One region of the Marinomonas sp. 63XJN7_9_ISO-PGPR-S23-217 genome, then DNA from elsewhere that is predicted to be linked to it. Evidence: predicted binding sites of a transcription regulator. Region 1 holds the regulator's gene; each other region holds the start of a gene.
What was found. Region 1 encodes FliA, which starts transcription of late flagellar genes. Its sites were predicted from a motif close to CTAAAGTTNNNNNNNNNNCNGCCGATA; they were not measured.

Region 1 (6,030 bases):
GGCTGGAGCTTTGTCGACAGGCAAATCCTCATCGTCTGATGCCTCGCCTCCAGCAGAAAGCAAAGATCTTAGCTGGGACGATGTGGCGCCGGTTGATATGTTGGGGTTAGAAGTTGGCTACCGCTTGATTCCTCTGGTGGATAAATCTCAAGGCGGGGAGTTATTAGCAAGGATTAAAGGGGTTCGTCGCAAGTTGTCGCAAGACTTGGGCTTTCTTGTGCCCAGTGTTCATATTCGAGATAACTTGGATTTGATGCCCAATGCCTATCGTGTCACGCTGATGGGGGTTAGCTTGGCGGAAGCGGAAGTGCATCCCGATAAAGATTTGGCAATCGATCCTGGGCAAGTATTTGGTTCTATTGATGGGATTGCAGGTAAGGATCCGTCGTTTGGTTTGGATGCTGTTTGGATTGATCCTAAAAAACGCGATCAAGCACAAACCTACGGTTATACTGTGGTGGATGTGAGTACGGTGGTGGCAACGCATATTAACCAAATTATGCATAAACATGCCTATGAGTTAATTGGTCACGATGAAGTGCAGCAATTGCTTAGCTTGCTTAAACAATATAATCCGAAGCTGGCTGAGGAATTGGTGCCGAATACCATTCCTTTGAGTATCTTGTTAAAAGTACTGCAAAACTTATTGATTGAGGGGGTTCCGCTTCGCGACATGCGTACTATCGCCGAAGCCATTATGGGAGTGCAGCCGAAAAGTCAGGACCCTATGGTACTAACCGCAGCTGTTCGAACGGCCTTGTCTCGTTTGATTATCCAAACTTTGGCAGATGGGGTAGAAGAAATTCCTGTGCTAACGCTTGATCCTCAATTAGAAAAAATGCTGATGCAAACGGTTCAGCAGAGTCAGCAATCAGGTATTAAGAATGAAGAAGCGCTTATTTTAGAGCCGAAAATGGCCGAACAATTACAAGCTTCCCTTAAACAGTCTGCAGAACAGCAGGAAGCAATGGGAAATACTCCTATACTGATAGTGTCAGCACCAATCAGGCCAATGCTAGCCCGTTTTATGCGTTATGGTATGGTGAATATGTCTGTTCTGTCTTACCAAGAAGTGCCAGATCATAAGCGAATTACTGTTGTTGGTGTGATTGGTCAATAGTCTGTAGCAATTGTGATCAATTAGTCTCTATATTTATCAAAGTCTTTCGGGTAAGCTATGGATTTGTAAGGTTAAATACACTAGAAGGATTCAATTATACATGCAAATTAGGCGGTTTCGAGCTCCCGACATGCGCCAAGCGATACGGAAAGTCCGTGACGCTGTGGGCCCTGATGCGGTTATTTTATCGAATCAACGCCTCCCTACTGGTGAGATAGAGATCGTCATTGCGTTGGACTATGATTGCTCTTTGCCTTCTAGTATGGTGCAAAAAAAGCCTTCAACATCAACATATAGGCCCTCTAAAGAGCGACGAAAAGAGGCTTATCAAGACCCGTCAGCTGAGTATTTTGAACGTATAGAAAGGGCAAAGCAACAAACTCCAACCGATACTAATAGCCCCCGAGCATCATCCCCATCATTTGATATGCCACCTATTGAAAATGATGAAGACGAACCGATGTTGGAAGAGGCGCTCTCTCTAAAACAGAACAAAGGGAGCGATAACCAGCTCCATGCCATGGAGCAGGAGTTGCACCGTGTCAAAGAAATGTTGGAGCAACAGCGTCAGCAGTCAGCAACGCAGCCCAAAGAAAATTCAGTTGAAGCGAAAGCCCGAGAAAAATTAAAGCGTTTAGGTTTGTCTGATTTGGTGACCTCTCGTTTGCTGGATGATATTGACCTAAAAGGTCGGGAGGACGATTGGAATCGTTTGCTTGCTCATCTTGCGGATTATATTCCAGTGCGTTCAAATTCGGCAGAGCTAAAAGGGTGCATTGCTTTTATGGGGCCGACAGGGGTAGGAAAAACAACCTCCATTGGTAAAATTGCGGCCCAGCATGTTTTGAAATATGGTTCAGACAGCATAGTCTTAGTGACAACCGATACTTACCGGATTGCTGCTCATGAGCAGTTACGCACCTTTGGCCGGATTTTAAATATTCCTGTAGAAGTGGTGAATGAATACTCTGATTTAAATGAAGTACTTGCTAAATACGCTCATTATTCTTTAGTTTTAGTGGACACTGCAGGTATGAATCCAAGAGATTCTAACCTCGAGCGGCAATTGCTAATGATCAAAAGAGCGCGTTCCAGTTTGAAAAAATTGTTAGTTTTACCTTGTACTAGTCAAAGACAGGTGCTTAAGTCTGTCGTTGATGTGTATTCTCAAGTTCAGCTAGACGGGTGTGTATTAAGTAAATTAGACGAATCAGCGTCTCTTGGTGAAGCCATTAGCGTGGTTATCGAAGAGGGCTTACCTGTTGTTTACATCGCCGATGGACAAAGAATTCCTGATGACATAGAACCTGCTCGTGCGCATAACTTAATCAGCCGAGCTGTTTATACCGCCGAGCACTACAGCCAGATCTATGGGTCACTAAGATATGGTAGTTAGTAAAATTATGTTATTTGGATGAGCGCGATATGGAACTATGTAGTACAGTTATTCTGTGCATCAGACTCAAATAGTAAAAGGTTGCTGATTTATCTTTATGCAGACCAAAAACGGATACGACACCTATACTAGAAAAGCGACATTATCGATTGATGCCATTGTCGAGCAATACGGCTATTTAGTAAAAAAAATCGCTTATCACTTGTTAGCGCGTTTACCCAATACTGTGGATGTAAATGATCTGACACAAGCCGGAATGATGGGGCTAATAGAGGCCTATAAACGTTTTGAGTCTGATAAGGGGGCCAGTTTTGAAACCTATGCTGGTATTCGGATTCGTGGCTCTATCATGGATGAAATTCGTAAAACTGACTGGGCTCCACGTTCGGTAAGGCGCAATGGACGAGCCGTAAGTGCCGCGATTAAAGAACTGGAGGCTAAAGCTGGGCGTGATGTTTCCGATATGGAAGTAGCAGCCCATATGAATATCAGTATTGAGGAATATCACGATATCATCCATTCATCGATGACAACACAGCTTTTTAGCTATGAAGAAATGTTGGAGTCAGATGATGGTGGTGTACTGGATACATTCAGTGATGAAGCAAGTGGCACTCCTTACTTATTGGCTGAGGAAAGTGGGTTTCAAGATCAATTAGCAAATGAAATTGATCAATTACCAGAAAGAGAAAAACTTGTCTTATCTTTATATTATAATGACGAATTGAATTTAAAAGAAATTGGCGCTGTTCTAGGTGTTAGTGAATCGAGAGTCAGTCAAATTCATAGTCAGGCTGCTCTTAGATTAAGAGCTCGATTAAGTGATTGGCGAGATTAAATTATGAATTGTGAAATACTACCTTTGGGTTGTGGAGGTTGCATTGGATAAAAACATGAAGATCCTGATTGTTGATGATTTCTCGACAATGAGACGTATCATCAAAAACTTGTTACGGGATTTGGGATTTACCAATACAGTTGAAGCGGATGATGGAACGACGGCATTACCGATTCTTCAAGCAGGGACAATTGACTTCCTAGTAACCGACTGGAACATGCCAGGTATGACTGGAATTGAATTGCTTCGAGCGGTTAGGGCTGATGATAAACTCAAAAGTATTCCTGTATTGATGGTAACAGCGGAAGCCAAACGTGATCAGATTATTGCTGCGGCTCAAGCCGGGGTGAACGGTTATGTTGTTAAGCCTTTTACTGCCGTCGCACTCAAGGAAAAGATTGAGAAAATATTCGAACGAATAGATGCTGCTAAATAGGGGCTTTTGATGTCAAAGAAACTTGGATCAGGCTTGGGGGATTTTGAATCCCTAGTGAAGGATGGTGCTGTTGATCTTTTGAATCACATTGAAGTCGGTGACTTTAGTAGTGCGATAAAGGTTATTCAAGAGCTTAGCGAGGCTCGACATAATAGTTTCTATAAAGAAGTCGGGACGCTAACAAGAAGTCTCCATGACGCAATTCGCGATTTTCAAGTTGATTCAATGGACTTGGTGGTTGGTGAAGAGCATGCTGGATCAGGTAATACCAAAATTACAGATGCCTCTGATCGTTTGAAATATGTTATTGAATTAACAAGTTCGGCGGCCAATAAGACCATGGATATGGTGGATGGAAGTGTTCCTGTGGCGAGTGAGCTGCAAAATCAAGCGAGAGAGTTACGAAAAGACTGGAATCGTTTAATTCAACGTGATTTATCGCCTCAAGAGTTCCGTGAATTATACAAACGTATTGATGTGTTTTTAAAGTATGCGGATGACAGTGCGACGACCTTGCATTCCAATCTTAACACAATTCTTTTAGAGCAAGGTTATCAAGACTTAACTGGCCAAGTAATTACGAGAGTGAATGATCTAATTCGAGATGTAGAAGAACGTCTTGTACATCTCGTTGCTGTTGCAGGACGAGTTGATAGTATCTCCGGAATGGAGCATGACAAGAGCGAAGCCGAGCATGATGACACGCGTGGTCATGGTCCAGCTATTAATAAACAAAACAACCCAGAAGTACTGAATAGTCAAGACGAAGTAGACGACTTGCTATCAAGTCTTGGTTTCTAAAGGGAGCTGAGGATGAGTTTCGAGGTCGATGAAGAAATTTTACAGGATTTTTTGGTAGAAGCTGGAGAGATCCTGGAACAGCTTTCCGAACAATTAGTAGATCTAGAGCAAAACCCGGACGATAAGCAATTGTTGAATGCTATCTTTAGGGGCTTCCATACCGTTAAAGGCGGGGCGGGGTTTTTACAGTTAACAGCATTGGTCGATTGTTGTCATTATGCGGAAAACGTGTTCGATATCTTGCGTAATGGCCAGCGTACTATTAACTCTGATTTAATGGACGTGGTACTACAGGCTCTTGATGCAATCAATGAGATGTTTGAAGCCGTTCGCTCCGGTAATGAGCCCGAGCGTGCTGATCCTGATTTGATTCAGGCTCTTAGTGTCTATGCAAAACCGCCCACTGCTGAAGAGTTAGCCGGAGGTAGTGTTGATGCCGATGAGGAACCAGAAGATGATTCGTCTGATGAAAGCATGGCGATTGAGGAAGACGAAGTTGTTGAAGAAGAGCTAATCGATGACTCATCCGATGCGAATGAGTCAGAAGAGCCTGTTGATATTACCGACGATGAATTTGAATCTTTGCTTAATGCTCTAGGTGGTGAGGATACTCCTGGAGAAAAAGCAGACAGCGGAACCACTAAAGCTGAGGTGAATTCAGATAATGCTTCTGATGAAATCACCGAGGATGAGTTTGATCAGCTGCTTGATAAGCTACATGGTAATGGAGCACCTGGCCTTGATAGTTCTAAGGAAGCCAAAAGCAGTGACGCTTCTGAAAATGTATCAGAAGAATCGTCTGCTGAATCAGATGAAATTACAGAAGACGAGTTTGAAAAGCTACTCGATCAATTGCACGGGGGCAGTGCACCTGGCCTAGATAGTTCTGATCAAGTTCAGGAAACGACTAAGGAAACAGAAGCTAAGGCAAAAGACAGCAGTAAGCCTTCAGAAGATAAGAAGGCTGCCAGTGAGTCAGGTGCCTCCGCAGCTGATTCCGATTTGATCACAGAAGATGAATTTGAATCCTTACTAGACAGTCTTCATGGTAAGAAGGGTGCTCCTAAAGGTAATACTGATACGGCTAGTACAAAGAAAGAAGAGACAGCGAAACCGAAAGCTGCACCTAAAAAGGTGGAGCCAAAAGTGGAACCTAAGCCAGCTCCAAGAGTACCTAAGTCAGAAGACAGTCAGCCATCACATCAGGCAAAAGACAAAGTTGCAGGTGTACCAGTAACACAAGAAGCAACGGTACGAGTGGATACTAAACGGCTTGATGACATCATGAATATGGTGGGTGAGCTTGTTTTAGTACGAAATCGTCTGGTTCGTCTTGGTTTGCAAAGTGAAGACGAGTCCATGGGTAAGGCGGTTTCTAACCTAGATGTAGTCACGGGGGATTTGCAAAACGCCGTGATGAAGACCCGAATGCAGCCTAT
Region 2 (6,030 bases), 2.4 Mb from region 1:
TGCCCTGTAGAAGAAGCAGCCGACCAAATTTTCAGAGGCGACTTGGTCATTTCAGGTAAAATTTTCTCTCTCAGGATCTTAAAAGGATGGGAGTCACGAAACCATAAGGTTTCATTGGTCGTCATCGCATTAATCACTTCTTCTTTTAATTTTGCATTTCCGGCACGTTCAAGAACATCAACTAACTGCTCTATTTTATTAAAATTTTCTCTTTCTAAGATCTTCCCTAACCGACTTGCCACTAAGTACTGTTTATTATCACTTAATGAAATGCCACATACTTTTTGAAGAAAATCTCGAAACCTTAAATAGCCGTTTGGTGTTATTGCATTCGTACTACTGAGCATTAGAACTCCTAAAACAGCAGCTAAAAGGATCAGACACAGCGCTAAATATCATCAAAACCACATCACGCTTACACTCAATCATCGGATTGTATCTTTACTGTTTCGATTGCTAAGCGTGCTAGCTCATCTGGTTGAAACTTAGCCAAAAAGCCATCTGCTCCAACTTTTTTTACCATGGCCTCATTAAACACACCACTTAACGATGTATGAAGTAGAATAAATAAATCTTGTAACCGACTGTCATTACGAATGGCCGTGGTTAAGGTATAACCATCCATCTCAGGCATCTCAATATCAGAGATAACCATTGCAAACTCTTTGGTAACATCCGCCCCATCCGCTACTAAACCTTGCAGATAATTAAGGGCTTCACGACCATCATTCAAAACCGTTGTCGCAAAACCCACTTGCTCCATACAGCGCTTAATCTGCTTACGGGCAACAGAGGAGTCATCCACAATCAAAATATGATGCTGCTTAGCACTATTTTGGATGCCCACATTGATGATACCATCCGAAATATCCTGACGAGTTGGCGCCACTTCAGACAAAATCTGCTCTACATCAATAATTTCAACCATTTCTTTGTCGACTTGGCAAACTGCCGTTAGGTAGTTGTCGTTGGACAAGCCTTTTGGCGGTGGCTGAATATCGCTCCAGTTCATATTGACAATACGTTCAACGCCACGCACCAAGAACCCTTGAATACGACGGTTATATTCAGTAATGATGACAAAACATTGGGCAATGTTTTCAATCGGACTGGCGCCTGTCGCAAGCCCCAAATCTAAAATGGGAATGGTTCCGCCACGAATATGAGCCACACCTCGCACAACAGGACTACTGTGAGGCATGGAAGTTAGCTTAGGACACTGCAATACTTCTTTCACTTTAAACACGTTAATGCCATATATTTGCTTGCCATTTAAGCGAAAGAGCAGCAATTCCAGGCGGTTCTCCCCAACAAGTTGGGTACGCTGATTAACGCTATCGAGAACACTGGCCATAAAGCCTCCTATGTGTATTCGTAAATTCAGTATTCACTGAAACTAATTAATATTAAAATATATTGTCAATGATAGAGTGATTTTTGCTATTTTACTAATACCTTATAGTAACTCAATGTACTAAATGCGCTAGCTGGGAATGTCCCCACTAGTAACTAAGAGAGTAAACCATGCGACTAACAAGGCTACTGCTAGCCTTCTTTTGCCTTCAGGCCAGCACCACGTTTGCTTCGTCAATAGAAGACCAAGTCCAAAACTACATCAATAATGTTGAGATTCCTCGCTTATCAGGTATTTACCCTGATGCGTCGGTGTCCATTACCCTTAACAATAAAATCTCGCTTAGTTACCTGCCAACTTGCAAAGACAAACACATCCAAATAAAAAATCAGCGCCCCAGCGCTTCAAAACGCACCACCTACTCTATTAGTTGTAACAATCCGATGTGGAAGTCTTACCTCCCTGTCACCCAGAGCATTTTAATACCGGCTTTTAAAACACTCGAACCCATTAATAGAGGGCAAGCTTTTACCAAGCAAAACATTGGCATAGGCAATGTAGATTTAACGAATTTAAGAGGCCAAGTATATACCCCCCAAGATCCGCCTTATGGCCTTGTTGCCTCCCGAAACTTACGCATTAACACCTTTATTTCCGATGATGTTACCCAAAAGCCCACCCTCATAAAAAAAGGCAATCAAATCCTCATCACAGCCCAGAGCGGCAACATTGTGGTTAAAATGAACGGCATCGCTCTACAAGATGGTGTTGAAGGCCAACAAATACGAGTTAAAAATACCAGTTCAGGTAGAATAATATATGCAAAAGTTGTAACGGACAGTGAGGTTCTTGTAAACTACTGAGCATTCTTTAGTCTGATTTGGTTTTTTTATATCGACATTTACGCGAAGTTTAACTAAAGTTTTACGGGCAACGGTCGTTAACAGAGACAGATAAATTATTTAAGGCGGTAAACCCCCATGGCAATACACTTTACAGGGTTATCCAATCAAAGCAACGTCACGAAAAGCGAGCGTGCGACCAAGGACGATGCGAGCAAACACTCTGTTGATACCTCATCGAACCCTGGCTCTAGTAGCTTAATGGCTGCGGATACGGTTAAGCTCAGTGGCACAGCAAAAACACTGAAACATCAGGAGTCTCGCATCAATAGTATGCCAGAAATTGATCAGGAGAAGGTAGACCGTATCAAAAACGATCTAGCCTCTGGCAATTATAAAATAGATACCCAGAAGCTTGCTCATAACATGGCTTCTATGGATTCATTGTTCTAGACTATAAGGCTCTCTTATAGTCTAACTCGGTCAGTTTTATGATCCCTATCGAACCGGTTTTTACCAGAAGCAAAGAAATCCTTACGGAGCTTGTAACGCTTTTGGATAATGAGCGCTCAGCATTTGGTCAATTAGACAACCAAAAAATCGTTCAAATAGCAGAACAGAAAAGAACACTGCTCGATGAAATGAGCATGTTGAACGAACGTCGACTCAATATTCTGATTAAATTTGACATTTTGGACAGAGACAATCCTCTCGAAGACGACTTTAAGACTTGGCTTAAAAACCAAGACAGCTCTATGGATGATACACGTTTATTGATCTCTGAATGCGAGACTCTGCTAACGACTTGTAAAACAAAAAACCAAACTAACGCCCGTATCCTTCACACTCTCCAAAAACGTAACAAACACCTTTTCGAGCTATTGCAAGGACACAACAGTAAAAATAAAGTGTACACAGCACGAGGCTCAACCCAACCTGTCAGCAGTAAGCACACTTTAGGCCGCGCCTAAACATTGCAGCCTACCTACAAAATCACCTATTTAACAATGTGATAAAGTGCACCTAAAAATGGGTAAAAAAGAAACGAAAGTGCCCTTTTATAAAGCATATGCTGGAAAACCTGCACAAAAAACAAACAACATTGACCCAGATCAAAGCAAACATAAATTTCTCAAAATATGAGAACGTGGTAACTTTTAAATACTAAACCACTTTTCAAAAACCACAAAAATCTTATTTTTTTAACTTCAAAACCCCAGTAAAACCAATGATTAAACAACTATCTAGAATATAGTGGTTTATCCACCTCCCTTTCATCTTCATCGTTTAGCCTTGTCTGTCAGACCAAAAAACATACTTCCTTACATGCTCATCATCTTCCCTTATAGAAGCCATTGGCCTGTATTTTGCTTCGTTTACACAGCAACACAATATAGTGATGAAAAAGAGGTAATGTCTATGGTGGCGGAACATCTTACTAACGGCTTTCGTAGTGAATCAGGTATTCATGAAATAACAGCACACAGCCAGATCCTAAGAGAGTGCCATCTCAATTATGAACAACTTTCGACAGGCCGGTTTGAAGGCTCTCTTAAAGAACTTTGGCTGGAAGGCATACAAATTTACGAAGAAAGTCTATCGAGATCCGTTTTTCAGTATGGTGAATCCAGAAAAAACTCACTAAGCTTTTCAGTATTTAATCAACTCGACAGTGAGGCCCGTTGGCTGGGAAAGCCCATACAAAAAGATGATGTATCTTGGTGTGGTTTTCAAGAAGAGCTGATGCTACAAACGCCAGAGAACTGTAGCTTACTGGTCGTTAGTGTGCCCGAGGAACTTCTCTCTGACTTAACAGACAACCCCTACCCTAAAGTTGGAGCACTCACCAACAAAACTCTTGTTCAAGGTTTCAAGCATGAGTTTAATTCGATACTCTCTAATATGAACCAACATTCGTTATTGTTTAATCAACCTGCCGCCATTAAGCAATTTAAAAGTGACATACGAGAGCTGGTAATGCTACTTTTTCAGGCACAAGAAAAAAGTCCTGAAAAAAGAAACATCTCGCGACAAAAAGCACAGCAAATAGTGTGTCAGGCTAGAAAAATTGTTTTGGAACACCCGGAGACGCCCCTAAACGTCGATGAACTTTGCAAGATCACATACACTTCTCGTCGGGCACTACAGAACTGTTTTTTAAGAGTAACAGGTCAAAGTCCTGCTACTTTTTTAAAAAACATACGACTCAATGCCGTTAGACGAAGCATGCTAAATGACCCCCATGACAATATTTGTAACATTGCATCGCAATGGGGTTTTTGGCATCTTTCTCAATTTACTTGCGACTACAAGCGACTATTTGGAGAGCTGCCATCACAAACATTGAGTGCGCTTCGCCTCACTCACAAAACGCGCCAATCATCACATACCAAAAGAAGCCGTCTAACAAGCAGCGTCGGTAATACTCTCATTTAATTTGTAACTCGCCCTGAGCAATTTCTTACTCATCAAAATGGACTTTGATACCACATAAGAGTCTTATTTTACACCGCTAAAAAAGCGAAAAAACACCACAAACAACCAATTAAATTCTCATTTTATGATAATTTAATTAAAACTTAAAAAAAAGTGCCGATTTTTGATAACACACTTTCTCGCCACTAAATAGACTGAATATATCCATCATAATTAAAATAGGAACACGCAATGGAACATCCTAAATTGAAAAAAGAGAGCCTAGGGCTCTGGTCAGTCGTTTTTTTCGTTATTGCTGCAGCTTCACCTTTGACGGGGGCTGTTGGTGCGCTACCTATCGCTTTTATGGCGGGAAATGGTCCCGGTATTCCAGGCATTTACGTCGTTGCGGGGATCTTATTGACCCTATTTAGCTTTGGTTTTATCGCCATGAGCCGTCACGTCGTTAACTCAGGAGCGTTCTACTCATATATAAGTAAAGGTTTAGGCCCCTCAGTTGGCTTAGGGGGATTTTCTATCGCGATGCTAGCCTACTTATCCATGGTTTTTGCTGTAAGCTCTCTATTTGGCTTTTTTGCTAGCATTTTCTTATCTAGCAATTTCGGCATTGACGTTCCTTGGTGGGTATTAGCCGTCGCGAATCAGGTTATCGTGGTCTTACTTGGTATTGCCAAAGTGGAAATTGGAGGAAGAATCCTAGGTATTTTGATGCTTCTTGAAGTGGCTATCATACTATTAGTTGACTTCACCATCGTCAAACAACCCATTACCATGGAATTCTCGTCTTTTTCACCATCTGTTATATTTTCAGGCAATGCAGGTGTCGGACTCATCTTTGCCATCTGTTCTTTTATCGGGTTTGAAGCCTCCGCCATTTATTCAGAGGAATGCAAAACACCGGAAAAAACCATTCCTCGCGCCACTCTCGTTGCTGTAACTGTTATTACTATATTTTATGCCTTCACAGCATGGGCAATTGTTCAGTATTTAGGTGCGGCCAACGTGGGTGCCGTCGCAGCGAAAGACCCTGGTATGTTTATTTATAATATGGCCGATAAATTGCTCGGCAACTGGTCAAGCCAAGTAATGTCTGTTTTGCTGATCACAAGTTTATTTGCCGCGACTCAGGCCTTTCATAATACGCTTGCTCGTTACTTATTTTCGTTAAGCCGTGACGGCTTATGTTGGTCTAAGTTTTCAATTTTACACAAAAAATACCATACACCTTATATTGCCAGCCTCGTCCAAGGCGTCGTAATAATAGGAGGTCTACTTTTGTTCGTCGCTATCGGCCTTGACCCAATGGCAAATATTTTTGCATGGTCATCTGCTCTTGGTGCCATGGCAATCTTAGTCCTACAATGTGCCGTTTCACTTGCCGTGATTGCATTTTTCATG
Region 3 (6,030 bases), 2.4 Mb from region 1:
TTCTTTAACGTGGTATTCATTCCATCTATACCGGTATAGTTATCCAGCACTTTTTCAAGATGTTTTGCTAAGCCACCATTACCCGTAAACAAACCAGGAAGCTCGTCATAACTTGTGGACATGACTTTATCGAGCTTATTTTGATCGAGACTTAATGTGCCGTCGTTGTCAATTTTCACACCTAAGTCAAAAATATTGTTCAACTTACCAGGACCAGCATGGGTCATCATTAAACTGTTAGTTAAAGAAGACTGTAAATTTCGAATCATGCTATTGCTATTTAGCACAGCCCCCTTGGCAGTACTCTTTTTTAAGACACCAATTAATTCATTGTATGACGAGACAAAACCCTGAATAGTGTCTTTAACGGATTTCTCATCCTGCGTAACATCCACTTTGGTCGGTTTATCTGTTAACGCCAATGCATCGATGGTTAAACCGGACACAGCCTTATCAAATTTATTACTATCATTGCGGATTTGAATGCCATCTACCGTGATCATTGCATCTCGGGCTTGATCCCCTTGCAGCATGACCATGCCAGCGGATAAACCTGAGGTAGACACACTGTCCAATGACAAACCATCCGAATTAACAGGAGGTTTTTCTAAGGTGTCTTTACCATCTTTTGTTAGCGTATCTGAAATCGGTAGTTTGCCAAGCGGTGCCTTAGTATTGGTAATACTGATAGAGTTATTATCGCCTTCTTTATCTGACGTAACGGTAAAAAATAAATGACCTTTTCCGTCATCAATGATGTTGGCAGAGACACCAAAATTATCTTTAGCGTTATCAATTTTCTTTCTTAACTGAGCTAGAGTAGTCCCTGGATCCACATCCACTGAGAATGAGTCTTTACCAGCACTAAAGGTTAACTTTCCACCACGGGCTGTAACCACATCGCTCTCTGAATGAAATATATTGGGTTTAGAAATGACTCGGCTGCCTTTCGCCGTTTGATTCACACTGATTTCATAAGAAGAGTTTGAGGCTGTCGGGCCAGCGGTGACATCCAATACTTTTTTGTCTTCAGGCTGATCTATCTGTGTATTACGCCCTTCAAAACTCTCTCTATTATTCAGTTTTTCCACTGATGATTTGAATTTGTCTATCGATGCACCGACCGTTCCAAGAGCAGATAATTTAGCATCATATCTGTGGATTTGATCCTGATACAGTTTCACCTTTGGGTCTTTTTGAGCACTCACCATTTTTTTGACGAGAGAGTCTAAATCTAGACCCGATCCCATACCCAATGAGCCAACTGGCATATCCACTCTCCTGATGCATTACAAATTACTAAATATATCAAATCATACTTTGCTGTTGACAATGGTACCTTTGATGTCACGTAGCTGACTAATAATATCATCAATCCGCTTCGACATTTTTATAAACTCTTCCGAAGGAATTTGACGAACAACATCCCCCGTGGTTTGGTCGATCACCTTGACGATTTTTTCATTACTGTCTTTGCTCATTTCAAACGATAGATGAAAATTCAACTGAGCCATCTTAGTGTTCATTTGTTTTACTTGATTTGGCTCTATCTTGTCTGAAAAGGTTTGTTCTTTCGAATCTTCTTTATTTGTTTTATTGGTATCGGACAAAGTCTGGACAACTTTAGCCTCTGACTGATTCCGTACATGAAAATTATCAGAATTACGCTGTTCGGGCCTTATCGGTAATGAACTTAACGTATGTTTAGAAATATCACTTGAACTGATCGACATAGTCTGAACCTCTCATAACACATAGAAAGCTGAGGTAGCCCCTCAGCTTTCTATAATGTGAAATTATCTCAATAGAGACAGCGCTGTTTGCGGGCGCTGATTTGCTTGAGATAAGATAGACGAACTAGCCTGTTGCAAAATCTGTGCACTTGTTAACGCTGCGGTTTCCTTCGCGAAATCCGTATCTTCAATACGGGCACGCGCAGCGGTCACATTCTCAGTGATGTTGCTTAGGTTATTAACCGTTGACGAGAAACGGTTCTGTATTGCACCCAATTCCGCACGCTTAGAATCCACTGCAGAAATCATCGTATCAATGACGGAAACCATACTTTGCGCATTCGTCATGGACGTAACCGATGCCGTAGTGATGCTAACTTGGGAAGAGGCCTGACTTGACAGACCTGACATAGTAAAGCCACCATTCCCAGCAAAGTCAATAGACCCAGTGGCACCAGCATTCTTCATATTAAAACTGATCGTTTGATTGGAATCAGCACCTACCTGAAAGACACCATCGTAAGTGCCATCTAATAAGCTTCTTCCACCGAATGTAGTGTCTGATGCGACCCGGTTAATCTCCTTTGATAGCTGTCCCACCTCTTGTTGAATGGCTTTCCTATCTTCATCGGTATTTGAACCGTTAGAGGCTTGCAATGACAAAGTACGTATACGCTGGAGCATATTAGTCGTTTCATCCAATGCCCCTTCTGCTGTTTGCGCGACAGAAATACCATCATTCGCGTTTCGCACAGACTGGTTCAAACCATTAACTTGAGCGCTTAAACGGTTAGAAACTTGTAAACCTGCGGCATCATCTGCTGCCGAATTAATACGCTTCCCCGAAGACAAACGCTGGAAAGCAACATCTAGCGTGCTGCCTGATTTCATCAACTGACGTTGAGCATTCAGAGATGAAATATTCGTGTTTACATAAAGAGCCATAAATAGCCTCCTAAAGTTTTCGACAATTCCTGCAAAAAAGCAGTACTCGTCCTTAATATCGACGAGAACATCAATAACTTTACTATTTCATGGCATTTATTTACCTCATACAGGCAAAACCCTTCACCCTAATAGGCAAAAATATTCCCAACTGATTGATATAGATAAACTTTGTATTTACTCCCTTATTAATAAAACCGTCTAAATAATGTAAATTTTAAGCAGTAACAAGATCGCTAGCATTACAAAAAAGCTCAACGGAAAGTCCGTCTTCAACTCCCCTTTCTTAAACGAAAAGGAGCAATAATCGCATGTTGCCAATACGTCCAACATCGATAGGCAGACACATCTCTATAAATCGAAATAACAGGCACGACAAAGTAAAGACGAGCGAAAAACTCATCTGGCTGACAGCAAACAGATGTTATAAAGACCGGACACCGTCAAGCCGACAGAAAAATATCCGCCGAACACGCCAGACACAAAAACGCTGAAAGCATCTTAATTAGCCCCACTCAATCACTCGTTATCAAATACAAACCTCCTGAAAACACAAATTTTAGGCACAAAAAAGCCAGATGAAGCACTTTCATCTGGCTAAAAGCCGCTTTTCCCAAGAGAATAGAAGCCGCTTGAAATAAATTTAATAGAAGAAAAAGCAGCACATAGGTACTACTTTTTACTCGCTATTTAATGCTAATTAACGACCACCCAATAGGGACAACGCCGCTTGAGGACGTTGATTAGCCTGAGAAAGAATACTGCTACTAGCTTGCTGAAGGATTTGAGCACTGGTCAAAGCAGCCGTTTCTTTTGCGAAGTCAGTATCTTTAATACGTGCACGTGCAGCTGTTACGTTTTCAGTAATATTGCTCAAGTTATTCACAGTAGAGGAAAATCGGTTTTGTACCGCACCCAACTCAGCACGCTTAGAGTCTACTGCCGAAATCATAGTATCAATAACCTTGATCATACTTTGCGCATTACTCATAGTGGTAATTGATGCGGTATCTTTAGAGACCTGAGGTGTTGCTGCACCACTAGATAACCCAGACATGGTAAAACCACCATTTCCTGAATAATCAATGGAATTCGCATTACCACCAGATTCCAGCGTAAAACTAATGGTTTGGTTAGAGTCAGCACCAACCTGAAAGACGCCAGCGTAAGTACCATTAAGCAGGTTACGTCCACCAAAGGTCGTCGTACTGGCAACACGGTTAATCTCTTTAGAAAGCTGCCCCATTTCCTGTTGCATTGCGACACGATCTTCAGCCGAGTTTGAACCGTTGGCAGATTGAATGGATAGAGTACGCATACGCTGCAGCATGTTGGTTGTTTCGTTCAACGCACCTTCAGCCGTTTGAGCAACAGAAATACCATCATTCGCATTTCGTACTGACTGGTTCAGGCCATTCACCTGAGACGTCAAACGGTCACTGATCTGTAAGCCCGCAGCATCATCGGCAGCACTGTTAATACGGTAACCAGAAGATAGACGCTGGTAAGCAGTATCCAATGCTTTACCCGACTTCATTAACTGGTTCTGAGCATTTAAAGAAGAAGTATTTGTGTTTACATATAAAGCCATTTTGCTTTCTCCTAAATAATAAAAAAAGAGAGATAACGCTGTAAAATCAACTTGGCATCCACATATACAGCGATCTACCAAATGCTCGTTTGAATTGTGTTATCAAACTCCATATACCCTTTATCGACACTCTATTTTCAATCTTTAACCTTTTTTTCTATTTTTTCTATTTTTTCTCCAAGCCCTTTACACTAAAGGCAGTAAAGACAAGGAAGTCAGTAGAATGCGCACAACCGTGTACAAAAAGTAAGCACTCTAGTCTTATTTGTAATCTACTACAAATAATCCGTCATTAGCAAAAATACTCATGACAAAAACAGACTGTCGTGATACGACACATTAAGGGCACTTGCTAGAGGAGGATGTGTTAAGAAAGGTAATTAATAAACTGGATTCCCAAAGACTGAGGGGAAATGTCTTTGACAATTTTAGTACTCTCCTGAGAGTAGCCTGGCTTACTCAGATCAATATCCGATACTGTAATAAAGCTCTTATGAGTCAGGCTATATACTTGACGAACTAAAGCGGGCTCCAAAGAAGCACTTAAGGTCAACACAAACCCGACACGACCATTCGACAGCACGATGCAAGACCCCACCGGAATTCTTCCAATGCTTTTCAGAAAAACCCCTAAGAGGGATTTATCAAATGCCAATCCAGCCTCTTTTACTAATTGCCGACGCGCTCTTAGTGGCCCCATGGACTGTTTGTGAACTTGCTCTGAGGTTAAGGCATCATAGGCATCGATAATACCAGCTATTTTCCCATACACAGAGATTTCTTGATCCTGCTTACCATGGGGATACCCTGCACCATCTACTCTTTCGTGGTGATCGATCAACATTTGATATGCCACTTTGGGGATACCGTCACTCTGCTTAAACATTTGCTCGCCAAATGTAATGTGCTTTCGAAACAAATCAAATTCGGCTTCCGTCATTTTCCCTGCTTTATGACTAATGGCCATAGGCAAACGAAAACGCCCAAAATCAAAAAGCAGGCCACCCAAAGCAATGGCTTCGATGTAGGGCTCAGACAATGCCAAGGCTTTGGCAAAATGAATACCCAATACTGCCGCCCCCATTGCATGCTGCTCCAGATACGTAGAAGCATCTTTTATATGACGAATAGCAAGCAGAGCAAAGGAATTACGCGTATGAGATTGCATCAAGCGCTGACAAAACGCCCTTAGTTTATCCATGTCTAATGGGGAGCCCGTTTTAACGATATCGGTCTGCTCCCTGAGTAAAAGGTAACCATCTTCGAACAGTTTTAGTGCTTTAATAACCTCATCATTAAATGAAGTCGGTGCCAGTTTTTTCTCCACGAAACCAGTCTTAGCCTGACGTCGTAAAGGCAAAGAAATCGATGCATTAGCCTGAGACTCGTCCGCCTCTTTTTCAACTTGTTTTTCTTTGTCTCTTTTTTGCGCCTTATACGCGAGAATATACTCTCGAGTATTATCATCAAGCTCTTGACGAAAGTATTTAAACAGACTTTGACCTTTATTCGCTTTATCACGCCAATCTTTGGTGGTTAATGAGGCATTTAGCTTTTTTAAACTTTTAACCGTTTTTCCTTGAGTCATGGAGTAGCACAGCAACAGAAATCGCTCTTGTGCGTCATATAGGCGCTCTCGTTTTGTGTTCAGTAGCTTTTCAAAGGTAAAAGAAGGGTCATAGGGGAGAAAGTTGGTCTCTAACGCAGGCTTCACTAGATCAAAAGTCACTTGACGCATGGCCACACTAACAATACGACTTT

Region 2: flgM (flagellar biosynthesis anti-sigma factor FlgM) is a predicted target of FliA. The motif match lies at 2,271-2,297, and genes of this name have one in related genera.
Region 3: AC0VYI_RS20180 (flagellin N-terminal helical domain-containing protein) is a predicted target of FliA. The motif match lies at 2,735-2,761, and genes of this name have one in related genera.

Annotation. Positions count from the first base shown of each region.
Region 1 covers NZ_CM149678.1:1,251,292-1,257,321, forward strand. The annotation lists gene flhA (flagellar biosynthesis protein FlhA) at 1-1,120, shown strand, start outside; gene flhF (flagellar biosynthesis protein FlhF) at 1,251-2,516, shown strand; gene AC0VYI_RS05785 (RNA polymerase sigma factor FliA) at 2,614-3,354, shown strand; gene AC0VYI_RS05790 (chemotaxis response regulator CheY) at 3,410-3,790, shown strand; gene AC0VYI_RS05795 (protein phosphatase CheZ) at 3,800-4,591, shown strand; gene AC0VYI_RS05800 (chemotaxis protein CheA) at 4,604-6,030, shown strand, end outside.
Region 2 covers NZ_CM149678.1:4,322,829-4,328,858, forward strand. The annotation lists gene AC0VYI_RS20250 (CheR family methyltransferase) at 1-347, opposite strand, end outside; gene AC0VYI_RS20255 (chemotaxis protein CheV) at 422-1,354, opposite strand; gene flgA (flagellar basal body P-ring formation chaperone FlgA) at 1,525-2,217, shown strand; gene flgM (flagellar biosynthesis anti-sigma factor FlgM) at 2,335-2,649, shown strand; gene AC0VYI_RS20270 (flagella synthesis protein FlgN) at 2,688-3,167, shown strand; gene AC0VYI_RS20275 (helix-turn-helix domain-containing protein) at 3,616-4,632, shown strand; gene AC0VYI_RS20280 (APC family permease) at 4,864-6,030, shown strand, end outside.
Region 3 covers NZ_CM149678.1:4,304,209-4,310,238, forward strand. The annotation lists gene fliD (flagellar filament capping protein FliD) at 1-1,271, opposite strand, end outside; gene AC0VYI_RS20175 (flagellar protein FlaG) at 1,314-1,733, opposite strand; gene AC0VYI_RS20180 (flagellin N-terminal helical domain-containing protein) at 1,797-2,678, opposite strand; gene AC0VYI_RS20185 (flagellin N-terminal helical domain-containing protein) at 3,379-4,269, opposite strand; gene AC0VYI_RS20190 (HD-GYP domain-containing protein) at 4,637-6,030, opposite strand, start outside.